DNA from 3 places in the Thauera humireducens genome. Region 1 is predicted to be linked to each of the others. Evidence: predicted binding sites of a transcription regulator. Region 1 holds the regulator's gene; each other region holds the start of a gene.
The links. The regulator FNR, encoded in region 1, switches genes on or off when oxygen is low (the NO sensors DNR and NnrR bind a similar motif). The targets are predictions, from matches to a motif close to TTGANCTAGNTCAA.

Region 1 (4,147 bases):
GCAGCGTGCCGAGGCCGAAGGCCAGCATCAGCCCGGCGCCGCGCGCACCTGAACCGGTGACGAGCGCCGTGGCGAGGATCGAATAGGTCAGGCCGCAGGGGATGAAGCCCCACAGCAGCCCGAGCGGCAGCGCCTGCTTGACCGAGCGCGCCGGCAGGAAGCGCCGCGTGGCCGGCTGGATGCGGCGCCAGATCACATGCCCCGCACGCTCGACCGGTGCCAGCAGGCGGGTGAAGCCGGTGAGGTAGAGCCCGAGCGCGATCAGCATCAGGTTGGCGAGCACGTAAAGCGTCATCTGCACCGGCAGCATGCCGTCGTACAGCATGCCCACCGAGCCGAGCGCGCCGACCAGGCCGCCGAGTGCGGTGTAGGTGGCGATGCGGCCGAGGTTGTAGGCCAGATGCAGCGGCCATTGCGGCTTGCTGCCGGGCGTCTGCACCTGCACGGTGAGCGCGCCGACAATGCCGCCGCACATCGACACGCAGTGCGTGCCACCAAGCAGGCCGATCAGGAAGACAGCGAAATAACCGGTTTCAGGCATGAGAAGAAAAGGCCCCGCTGCTGCAAAGCCTCATTCTACGCTGCGTTGCCGCAAGGTTCAGATCACGCGCGAGTAGCGCGCGCGCTCGCGGTCGGCCCGCAGATAGCGGTCGAACACCATCGCGATGCCGCGCACCAGCAAGCGTCCCCCGGGCTGCACGCTGATCCAGTCTCCGTCGATCTTGACCAGCCCCGCCTTCTCCATCTCCGCAAGTTCGGTCAGTTCCTCGGCGAAGTACTCCCGGAAGTTGATCAGGTGGGCGATCTCGATCGACTGCATCGACAGTTCGAAATGGCACATCAGCGCCTGGATGATCGCGCGCCGCAGCAGGTCGTCGGCGGTGAGCTCGATGCCACGCAGCACCGGCAGCTCATCGCGGTCGAGCGCGTCGTAGTACTCGTCGAGCGTCTTCACGTTCTGCGCATACACCGGGCCGATCTTGCCGATGGCCGACACGCCGAAGGCGAGCAGATCGCACTCGGCCTGTGTCGAGTAGCCCTGGAAGTTGCGATGCAGGCGCCCCTGGCGCTGCGCAACGGTGAGTTCGTCGTTGGGCTTGGCGAAATGGTCCATGCCGATATAGACATAGCCCGCCTCGGTCAGGCGGCGGATACCCAGTTGCAGCAACTGCAGCTTGGTATCCGGCGTCGGCATGTCACTCATGAAGATGCGACGCTGCGGCTTGAACAGGCCGGGCAGATGCGCATAGCTGTAAAGCGAGATGCGATCGGGCGAGATCTCGAGCACCTGTTCGAGCGTGCGGTTGAAGCTGATGACGTTCTGTTTCGGCAGGCCGTAGATCAGGTCCATGCTGACCGACTTGAAGCCAGTGGCGCGCGCTGCATCGATGACGAGCTTGGTCTCGTCGAAGCTCTGGATGCGGTTGACGGCCTGCTGCACGTCTTCGGCGAAGTCCTGCACGCCGACGCTCATGCGGTTGAAACCAAGCTCGGCCAGCAACTTGACGGTGTCGAAATCGACCTTGCGCGGATCGACCTCGATCGAATATTCGCCGTTGGGCACCAAGGTGAAGTGCTCGCGGACCGAGGCCATCAGTTGCCGCATTTCGTCATGCGAGAGGAAGGTCGGCGTGCCGCCCCCCAGGTGCAACTGCGTCACCTGGCGGCTGCCCTGCAGGCAGGCCGCTTGCATCTCGATCTCTTTAGCAAGGTATTTCAGGTACTTGGCTGAACGCCCATGATCCTTGGTTATGATCTTGTTGCAGGCGCAGTAATAACAGATCGTGTTACAAAATGGGATGTGGAAGTATAATGAGAGCGGTTTGCTGACGCCGCCAATGGCCCGATTTGCAAGCCAGTGCTTGAGCGCGTCGGCATTGAAAGCCTCGACAAAGCGATCCGCGGTCGGGTAAGAGGTATACCGCGGCCCGTTGATGTCGAATCGACGGATCAGCTGCGGATCGAAGATGAGTTCGTTCTGTTCGGTCATGATCTTGCTGCTACTGTGTGTGCCTAACAATGGCAGACCAGCGCAAATTTTTGGTTGACGTGGATCAACGGCCATGGTGATGCCAGCCGGGGACACTGTTAAACCGCGTTTTGGACTCTGTGAGTCGGGATGACGGGATTATCGTGCAGATGAGGGCAAGCGTGGCAATTACCGTGAGCGGGCTCAAGACCGCCTGTTCGCAGTGTAATCTTGTGGAACTGTGCCTGCCCTTCGGCATGCCCGACAGCGAACTGAGCCGCCTGGATGAACTGGTGGGTGCGCGACGCAAGGTGAAGCGCCAGCAGAACCTCTACCGCGCGGGAGACACCTTCGAGGCGATCTACGCGATCCGTGCGGGCTCGTTCAAGACCGACGTGCTGCTCGAAGATGGTCGCGACCAGGTGACCGGCTTCCAGATGACCGGGGAGATTCTCGGTCTGGATGGCATCAGCACCGAGACGCACAGTTGCAACGCCGTCGCGCTGGAAGACAGCGAGGTGTGCGTGATCCCCTACGCCAAGCTCGAACAGTTGTCTCACGAGGTCGAAGGCCTGCAGCATCAGTTCCACAAGGTCATGAGCCGTGAGATCGTGCGCGACCACGGCGTGATGATGCTGCTCGGCTCGATGCGCGCCGAGGAGCGCCTGGCGGCCTTCCTGCTCAACATGTCGCAGCGCTTCACCGCACGCGGTTTTTCGGCGGCCGAGTTCCACCTGCGCATGACGCGCGAGGAAATCGGCTCCTATCTCGGGCTCAAGCTCGAGACCGTGTCACGCGCCTTCTCGCGCTTCCAGGAAGAAGGCCTGATCGCCGTGCAGCAGAAGCACATCCGCCTGCTGGATACCGCCGGCCTGCGCAAGCTCATCCAGCACCAGACGGCCGGCAGCGGGCGCTGAGGCGCGCCCGGCGATCAGGCGGCAACCGCCAGGTAACCTGCGACATTCTTGGTCAGTGCCACCGAGGCGATCCACGCATACACCAGCAATGCGGCGGCGAAGGCGCCGAGCCGGATCCCCTTCGTCCTGCCGCGCTTCAGCGCAACCGTGCCGAGCAGGATGTAGGCGATCAGGCCGAACACCTTTGCCGTCACCCACCCTGCGTCGAAGGGATACTGCTGGATCATGACCGCCAGCGCGATCGCACTCAACAACAGGGCGCTGTCGACGACGTGAGGCAGCACCCGTGCCGGCAGGGCGTTCAGGCGCGGGCTGCCCGTCATCATCCAGAAGCCGCGCAGCAGGAACCCCATGGCGCTGAGCACCACGCAGGTGACATGAAGGTGCTTGATTGCGAAATACATGCGTACTCCCACCCGGACCGGCATCGCGCGTGCCGCGCGGCGCCCCGGGGTCGATTAGAATTGCCGTCAATAATGAGATCGCTTCCACCCAGGAACGCACGGACATGACCCACGCCGCCCTCGACCTGCCTGCGCTGCTCAAGCGCATCCCGCTGTTCAGCGAACTCTCGGACACCGATCTCGAGCTTGTCGCGCGCTACACGCGTGACCGCCACATCGGGCGTGGCGAGGTGCTGTTCCAGCGCGGCGACCAGCCGCATGGCTTTTACTTCGTCGTCTCGGGTCAGGTCAAGCTCGCCTTTTCGTCGCCACAGGGGACCGAGAAGGTCGTGGAGATCATCGGCCCGATGCAGAGCTTCGGAGAGGCCGTGATGTTCATGAACAAGCCCTATCCGGTGTTCGCCGAAGCGCTGACCGAAACACTGCTGATCCACGTCGGCCAGGCCGTGGTCACCGAGCTGATCGACCAGGACTCCACCTTCGCGCACAAGCTCCTCGCCGGCATGGCCATCCGCCTGCACGGGCTGATCCAGGACGTGGAGACCTATTCGCTGCGCTCGAGCATCCAGCGTGTGATCGGCTACCTGCTGCAGGTCGCCGACAGCGACACGCCGTGCGAGATCGCGCTGCCGACCAGCAAGCAGGTCATCGCTTCACGCCTGAACCTGACGCCCGAAACCCTGTCGCGCATCTTTCACGACCTCAGCGAATCGGGCCTGATCAGCGTTCAGGGCAAACGCATCACCTTGCACGACCCGACCCGCCTCGCCCGCTACCAGGCCTGAGGACTGCCCGCTACTTCTCGAGCACGTAGCTGCCCGGTGCCGCGCACAGCGCCGGGAAGCGCTTGCTGGCGG
Region 2 (4,147 bases), 1.0 Mb from region 1:
TCGCCGACGGCAGGATCAGGTCGGCCGACAGGGCCGACACGGTCGGATAGACGTCGGACACCACGACGAAGGCTTCCGGATTGCGCCAGCCCGGGTAGATCTCGTCATTGACGTTCGGTCCCGCCTGCATGTTGTTGGTGGTCGTGGTCCAGTAGCACTTGACCTTGCCGTCCTTCAGCGCGCGGCTCTGCGCCACGGCGTGCAGGCCGATCTTGGCCGGAATCGTGCCTTCCGGCAGTTGCCAGATCTGCTCGGTCAGGGCACGGTGCATCGGGTTGGTGACGACCATGTCGGCCGGCAGGCGGTGGGCGAAGGTGCCCACCTCGCGCGCCGTGCCGCATGCGGACGGCTGGCCGGTCAGCGAGAACGGGCTGTTGCCGGGCTCGGAGATCTTGCCCACCAGCAGGTGGACGTTGTAGATCATGTTGTTCACCCAGGTGCCACGGGTGTGCTGGTTGAAGCCCATGGTCCAGAACGACACGACCTTGCGGCTCGGATCGGCGTACTGCTCGGCCATCTTCGTCAGGCGGTCCTCGGGCACGCCCGACAGCTTGGACACCTTCTCGACCGTGTACTCGGATACGAACTTGGCGAACTCGTCGAAGCTGATGTCCTTGGCCGCGCCGGTATCGCCCTTGGGCTTGCCGTCGGCGCCGGGATAGCCGTTGCTGGTGGCCTTGGCTTCGAGCACGTGGTTCGGACGCAGGCCGAAACCGATGTCCGTCTCGCCCATCTTGAACTTGACGTTGCGATTGACGAAGTCGGTGTTAACGCGCTTGGTCTGGATGATGTAGTTGCAGATGTAGTTCAGGATCGCGAGATCGGTGTTCGGCACGAAGATCATCGGGTTGTCGGCGAGCTCGTACGAACGATGCTCGAAGGTCGACAGCACGTGGACCTGGCAGCCTTCCTTGGACAGGCGACGGTCGGTGATGCGGCTCCACAGGATGGGGTGCATCTCCGCCATGTTCGAGCCCCACAGCACGAAGGTGTCGGCGTTCTCGATGTCGTCGTAGCAGCCCATCGGCTCGTCGATGCCGAAGGTGCGCATGAAGCCGGCCACGGCCGAGGCCATGCAGTGGCGCGCGTTCGGGTCGATGTTGTTGGTGCGGAAGCCGGCCTTGTAGAGCTTGGAGGCGGCATAGCCTTCCCAGATCGTCCACTGGCCGGAGCCGAACATGGCGATGGAGTCGGGGCCGTGCTCCTTGAACGCCTTCTTCCACTTCTCTTCCATGATGTCGAAGGCCTGGTCCCACGAGATCGGCGTGAACTCGCCGTTCTTGTCGTACTTGCCGTTCTTCATCCGCAGCAGCGGCTTGGTCAGGCGGTCCTCGCCGTACATGATCTTGGACAGGAAGTAGCCCTTGATGCAGTTCAGGCCGCGGTTCACCGGCGAGTCCGGATCGCCCTGGGTGGCGACGATGCGGCCGTTCTGCACGCCGACCAGCACCGAGCAGCCGGTGCCGCAGAAACGACAGGCCGCCTTGTCCCAGCGCACCTTGGTGCCGGCGCTGGCCGCGCCGTTGCCTTGTGCCTGCGTGACCACGGGAATGCCGATGCCGGCCGTTGCAGCGGCTGCGGCGACCGCATTGTTCTTGATGAATTCGCGTCGATTCATGCTCATTTCATGCCTCCGTCAATTCGAGACCGTCATCGGTGTATTCGTAAGCCAGCGTCACCGCCTGCACCTTGGGCGCGAGGTTGACCGCGAGGATCGAGTCGGTGACCGACCAGCCCTCGCCATCCTCCACGGTGACCACGATGCGACCCACTTCGTCCGAGGAGCCATGAATCTCGACCCCCGGGATGCGCGCCAGCGCTTCCTTGATCTCCGGGAAATCCGCAGGCAGGGCCCGCAGAACCAGACTTGCAATCTTCATTGTTCGCTCTCCGTCGGAACATCGCATTCAACCGGCGCCTGCACCACGATGGCCCGCGTCGGGCAGGGCGCAAAGCAGGCGCCGCAGCCGGTGCAGGCTTCGGCCTCAAGTTGCGGCAGCGCCACACCGCCGATGCGCGGGCGGAAGCGGATCGCGCCCACGGGGCAGTTCTCGCCGCAGACACGGCACTCCACGCCCGCCGCCGCGAGGCAGGCCTGACCGATGCTCGCCTTCAAGGACCAGGGTGCATCGCCTTCCGCAGGGCGCAGCAGGGCGCGCGGCGCGCAATGCGTCACACAGTCGCCACAGAAGGTGCATTCACCGCGCGAGAAGTCGACCGCGGGGAACCCGCCGTCGGCCCGGACCAGGATGGCGGTCGGACAGGCGTCGATACAGGCATCGCAGCGGGTGCAGGACGAGATGAAATCGCGCTCCTCCCGCGCCCAAGGCGGACGCGGGGCGGGCGCTACCGCACGGACCCTGCCGCGCAGAAAGCCCCGACGAGAAGGTGATGCCGATTCCACAAGAGCCCCTGAACCCATCTATACGCCGCCCATTGAATCCCATGCCCCCAACCCGGTCATTGACCGCGATCAAGGACGGAAGCGGCACGCTGGCGCGCCAAGGCAGCTGGCGAGGCCTTGCGCGGACTGACGAAGCCGTGCGGAAAACTGCCCGGGTCAGCCGCGCGGGCGTTCCACCGCCCATACGGCAGCCTCGACCCGCGAACGCAGGTTGAGCTTGCGCAGGATGTGCTTGACGTGGACCTTGACCGTGCCCTCGGCGATGTTGAGCTCGCGTCCGATCATCTTGTTCGACAGGCCGGCGGCGATCTTGTCGAGGATGCGCTGCTCCTGCTCGGTCAGGCCTGCGGCGTCCGCGGACTGCGGCCGGACTTCGCTGCGCAGGGCCGCGGCGAGCAGCAGGTTGAGCTCGGGCGGGATCACCACCCGCCCCGCCGCGACGTCCGCGAGCGCCGCCACCATCGCCTCGGGCTCCATGTCCTTGAGCAGGTAGCCGTCGACGCCGCCGCGCAACGCCGCGACCACATCCTCGCCCTGGTCCGACACCGTGATCATCACCACCCGCGGCTCCGGCCGCATCTGACGCAGCTGGCGCAGCACCTCGAGCCCGCTCATGTCACGCATGTTGAGGTCCAGCAGCACCAGGTCGGGCTGCAGCGAGCGCGCCATCTCGACGCCCTCGGCGCCGCCGGTCGCCTCGCCGACGAGACGGAAGGCCGGAACGGTCTGCAGCAGCTGCGCCAATCCCTTGCGGAACAGCGGATGGTCATCGACGATCAGTACGGACTCGAGCGGCGTGTCGTTCATCAATGGCGTCCTTCTTCAGTGAATGCGTCGACCGCGAGCGCCGGCAGGGTGTGAACGGCCTGGAAGCTCACGCTGACACGGGTGCCCCCCTCACCGCGACGGGTGATCTCGATCTCGCCCCCGAGACTGCGGGTCCGTTCGCGCATGATCGACAAGCCGTGATGGTCGCGGCCATCCACCGGCCCGTCATCGATGCCCACGCCATCGTCCTCGACCGTGATCGTCACCCGCCAGGCCTCGTCACACGTCAGGACCACACGCGCGTGACGCGCCATCGCGTGACGCAGCATGTTCGACAGCGCCTCGCGCACGATCTGCAGCACGTGGACTTCCTGGTTCGGCGTCAGGCTGCAATCGGCCAGCCGGATCTCGAGCGTGATGTCGACACCACCGCGCTCGCGGTACTCCGCCACGGCGGTACGCAGCAGCGCGCCCAGGTCGCCCGACAACTCGAGACGGAAGGAGACCAGGAGTTCGCGCAACTGGCGATAGGCGTCGTTCACCCCGGTGCGCAGATCGGCCAGGATCGTGCCCGCTTCGGCGAGGCGCGCCGGATCCGCCAGGGCGCGCTGCAGCAGGCTCATCTGGATCTTCATGTAGGACAGCGCCTGCGCCAGCGAATCATGCAGCTCGCGCGCGATCACGGAGCGTTCTTCCTGCAAGGCCAGCAGGCGTTCCTGCTCGCTACGCCGGGCCGCACCGAGCGCCATGCCGATGTGGCGCGACAGGGCTTCGACCAGCTGGCGCTGCCAGTCCTCGAGCGCTTCGCCGGCGGGCAGGGCGAGGCGCAGCATGCCGTAGTGGTGCTCGCGATCGCGCAACGGGAAGCGCAGCAACTGCTGGCCGCCACGGTGCTCTGCCCCGGCCACGGAAACCGACCTGCATTCCACACAGGCCTCGTCGCCGCGCGCAACACGATCGACACACGGACCGAGG
Region 3 (4,147 bases), 290 kb from region 1:
GAAGGGCTCCAGCAGTTCGCCGCGCAGGTCCCAGCGTTCGCTGTCGAGCTTCACGTAAGGGGTGCCGCCGTGTTCGTCGTGTTCATGGTCGTGATCGTGCTCGTCTTCCGCGCCGTGGTGGCCGCAGTGGAGATGGTTGCCGTGCGGGTGGCAGGCTTCGTATTCATGGCTGTGCCCGGGTAGCCCGTATTCGTTCTGCTGACGGGTATAGGCGAGGCCGAGATAGCCGCGCGCGCCCACCCAGGACATGCCTAGGCTGCCGGTCTCGGTCTGGTTGTAGCTGCCGTCGACCCGGCTGTGGTCCCAGCCGCTGCCGACACGGTAGTCGCGCGCGTCGCGCTTGAGCCCTTCGGCATGGAAGGCGAGGTTGCCGCTGCCCGCCGTGACTTCGAACGCGCCGGCGACGCCGTTTGCGACACTGTCGGCACGCAGTTCCACGCTGCCTTCGACCCCGCGTTCGGGCACGGCGGTGGGGACGCGCTTGTCGAGCACGTTCACGACGCCGCCGAGTGCGCCGCCGCCATAGGCCAGCGCGGACGGGCCGCGCAACACCTCGATCTGTTCGCTAAGCATCGGTTCGAGCGCCACGGCGTGGTCGGGGCTGATCGTGGACGCGTCCATGATCTCGCTGCCGTCCGACAGCAGCTTAACGCGCGGCCCGTCCATGCCACGGATGATGGGCCGGCTGGCGCCGGCGCCGAAGTGGCTGGCGGCGATGCCGGGTTCACCAGCCAGCGTCTCGCCGAGCGTGGCGGCACGACGGCGCACGACTTCGTCGCCGGCGAGCACGCTGACCGGGGTGCTCATCTGATCGCTGCCGAGTGCGAGCGCGCTGGCAGAGACCGTGACCGGGGCAAGCGCGGTGTCGTCCGCGTACGCGACGGCGGACCCGAAAGCGAGGGCGAGGCTCAGCATGAGCGGGGTGGGTACGGTTTGAAGCCTGGACATCGGTGTTCTTCCTTCGTGTTCTGTTTGCGCAAGGCAAAGGCCGCCCTTCGTCCTGGCTAGCGCACCGGACGGAGAGGCGTCATGCAGGCCGGGTCACTGACCCGACGGTTTCAGCAGGGGATGGGGCGAAGGACCGATGACGGCGGCGCGCGGCAGCGTGGCCGCCGCGGACTGGAGGACGACGGGTCCGGCGGGAGGGCGATGGCCGGGAGCGTGGCGCCGTCGTCGTCGCAGGTGAAGGACGCCGGCGCGGCTGGAGGTAGATCGAGCGCGGCGAGCGCCAGGCATTCCAGGCAGACGGCGCCGGCGTGACGACCGTCTTCCTCGCCCGGCGATGCGCCGTTCGTCGTGGTGCTCGTGGCGGCCCGGTCTGGCTCTGCCAGATGGGACAGCGCATGTGCGTGCACCTCGATCTGCACGGCGAGCAGCGTGAGCGCCAGGACGAGCAGCAGCGCCCTGCCGGCAAGCACGTGTCCGTCGCCGATGCGGCGGGCGAGTCGGCGGGGGTGCGGAAGCGACAGGATGAAAGCACGCAGCCCGGCGCGGGGTCGGGCTGCGGGTGCGGCGCAGGACATCGCCGCATTCTAGAATGAGGCGGCATCTAAGGCAACAAAGTTGCAATAAACGGGTGGGATGCACGCCGAAGACCTGCAAGTCTGGTCGGGCGTGCCTCCCGGTGCTCCCGTCACCTGGTCACGCTTCAGCAACCTGAGGCGTGGCCGCAGTTCTCGCGGCTGCGGCATACTGCGCTTTCCCCTACAACACGGAGATTCGCCTCATGAAGCTCTACTACAAGCCCGGCGCCTGCTCGCTGTCACCCCACATCGTGCTCGAAGAGTGCGGCCTGCCGTACGAGACCGAAGCGGTCGATCTGAAGACCAAGGTGACGGCCGGCGGCGCCGACTTCACGCGGATCAACCCCAAGGGCTATGTGCCGGCGCTGCTGCTCGACGGCGGCGAACTGCTGACCGAAGGGCCGGCGATCGTGCAGTACCTTGCGGACCGCGTGCCGGAGAAGAGGCTCGCGCCGCCGAACGGCACGGTCGAGCGCTACCGCCTGCAGTCGTGGCTGACCTTCATCGGCACCGAACTGCATCGATCGTGCTCCCCCTTCTTCAACCCCGCTTCGGGTGACACCTGGAAGGCGGCGGCGATGGCCAATCTCGAACGCCGGCTCGATTACACGAACGGCGAACTGGCCGGCAAGGCGTATCTGCTGGGCGACGATTTCAGCGTGGCCGACGCTTACCTGTTCACCGTGCTGAGCTGGATGCCCTTCGTCAAAATCGACCTGTCGCGCTGGTCCAACCTGACTGCCTTCCAGGCGCGCGTTGCCGCCCGCCCGGCGGTGCAGGCCGCACTCAAGGCCGAAGGGCTCGCCTGAGGATCTCCGCCGCCCTGAAGAGGGCGGCTGTGCCGGCGGCGGACGCAGAAGCAGAGGTCTTGATCCGCGTCACGATCGAGGCGGATTGTCGTCCGTCGCCGGTACGCCCGGTCTGGTGCTGGTGCAGAATGGTCGGGCAGACCTCGCACGATGCATGTGGACCCCTTCGAGGCAGGAGGAAGGCGTGGCCGTCACGAACATCGAGTCGATCCTGGAGCGGCATGCGTATGAGGCGCACCGCCTGGTGCAGATCCTGCGCGAGACGCAGGACGCGTTGGGCTGGCTGGCGCCGGAGACGCTGACCTGCATCGCACACCGGCTGCAGATTCCGCGTGTGCAGGTCGAGAGCACCGCGAACTTCTACAGCTTCTTCCACATCCGTCCGCTGGGTGAGTACCGCATCCTGTTCTCGGACAACATCACCGACCGCATGCTGGGCAACCAGGCGTTGATGCAGGCCCTGTGCGAGAAGCTGTGGCTCGAGCCCGGGCGCGTCGCCGAGGACGGCCTGGTCAGCGTGGACACCACGTCCTGCACCGGCATGTGCGACCAGGGGCCGGCGCTGCTTGCCAACTACCGCGCGATCACCCGGCTCACACCGGCGCGCATCGACGAGATGGCACACCTGATCCGCCGCCGCGTGCCGGTGGGCGACTGGCCGCCGGAGTGGTTCCACGTCGAGGACAACATCCGTCGCCGCGACGTGCTGCTCGACCACGGCCTGGCGCCGGGGGAAGCGCTGGCGGCCGCGCTGGATCGCGGTCCTACGGGGCTGCTGGGCGAGATCGAGCGCTCCGCCCTGCGCGGGCGCGGTGGCGCGGGCTTCGGCAGCGACATCAAGTGGCGTTCGTGCCGCGACGCCTGGGGCGACGCACACTACGTGATCTGCAACGCCGACGAGGGTGAGCCCGGCACCTTCAAGGACCGCGTGCTGCTCAGCAGCGACTTCGACATGGTGGTCGACGGCATGTGCATCGCCGGCTTCGCCATCGGCGCGAGCAAGGGCTTCATCTACCTGCGCGGCGAATACCGCTACCTGCTCGACCGGCTCGAGACCCGGCTGGCACAGCGGCGCGAGGCGGGGCTGCTCGGGCGCGATATCCTCGGCCGCGGCTTCACCTTCGACATCGAGATCCACCTTGGCGCCGGCGCCTACATCTGCGGCGAGGAATCGGCGCTGATCGAGTCGCTCGAGGGCAAGCCGGGCAAGCCGCGCATCCGCCCGCCGTTCCCGGTGACCCACGGCTATCTGGGGCAGCCGACCACCGTCAATAACGTCGAGACGCTGGCGCTGGCAGCGCTGATTGCGGTGAGGGGCGGCGAATGGTTCCGCGCCATCGGCACCCCGGCCTCGACCGGCACCAAGCTGCTGTCGGTGTCGGGTGATGTGGCGCGGCCCGGCATCTACGAATTCCCCTTCGGCGTCAGCGTGGCCGAGGTGCTGGAGGCAGCCGGCGCCACCGACACCCAGGCCGTGACCACCGCCGGCGCCGCGGGTTCGTGTCTGGCCGTCAGCGAGTTCGGCCGCCGCATCGCCTTCGAGGACGTGCCCACCGGCGGCTCGATCATGGTGTTCGACCAGTCGCGCGATATGTTCGAGGCCGCGCGCAACTTCGCGCACTTCTTCGCGCACGAGAGCTGCGGCTTCTGCACGCCGTGCCGGGTCGGCACCGCGGTCAATGCGCGGCTGATGGACAAGCTCGCCCTCGATCGCAGCTCGCCCTACGACCTCGACGAGATGGAGAGGATGCACCACCTGATGCAGGGCGCCAGCCATTGCGGTCTGGGCAACACGGCGACGATCGCGTTGCGCGA

Region 2: a site for FNR is predicted at 2,464-2,477, ahead of napF (ferredoxin-type protein NapF). Genes of this name have one in related genera too.
Region 3: a site for FNR is predicted at 2,392-2,405, ahead of AC731_RS01620 (NAD(P)H-dependent oxidoreductase subunit E). Genes of this name have one in related genera too.

The regions. Positions count from the first base shown of each region.
Region 1 covers NZ_CP014646.1:50,096-54,242, reverse strand. The annotation lists gene AC731_RS00300 (sulfite exporter TauE/SafE family protein) at 1-541, opposite strand, end outside; gene hemN (oxygen-independent coproporphyrinogen III oxidase) at 599-1,990, opposite strand; gene fnr (fumarate/nitrate reduction transcriptional regulator Fnr) at 2,140-2,886, shown strand; gene AC731_RS00285 (SirB2 family protein) at 2,901-3,290, opposite strand; gene AC731_RS00280 (Crp/Fnr family transcriptional regulator) at 3,395-4,075, shown strand; gene AC731_RS00275 (PHA/PHB synthase family protein) at 4,086-4,147, opposite strand, start outside.
Region 2 covers NZ_CP014646.1:3,202,343-3,206,489, reverse strand. The annotation lists gene napA (nitrate reductase catalytic subunit NapA) at 1-1,624, opposite strand, end outside; gene AC731_RS14980 (chaperone NapD) at 1,626-1,880, opposite strand; gene napF (ferredoxin-type protein NapF) at 1,877-2,422, opposite strand; gene narL (two-component system response regulator NarL) at 2,561-3,211, opposite strand; gene AC731_RS14965 (ATP-binding protein) at 3,211-4,147, opposite strand, start outside.
Region 3 covers NZ_CP014646.1:340,418-344,564, forward strand. The annotation lists gene AC731_RS01605 (TonB-dependent receptor domain-containing protein) at 1-948, opposite strand, end outside; gene AC731_RS01610 (hypothetical protein) at 1,059-1,523, opposite strand; gene gstA (glutathione transferase GstA) at 1,727-2,332, shown strand; gene AC731_RS01620 (NAD(P)H-dependent oxidoreductase subunit E) at 2,487-4,147, shown strand, end outside.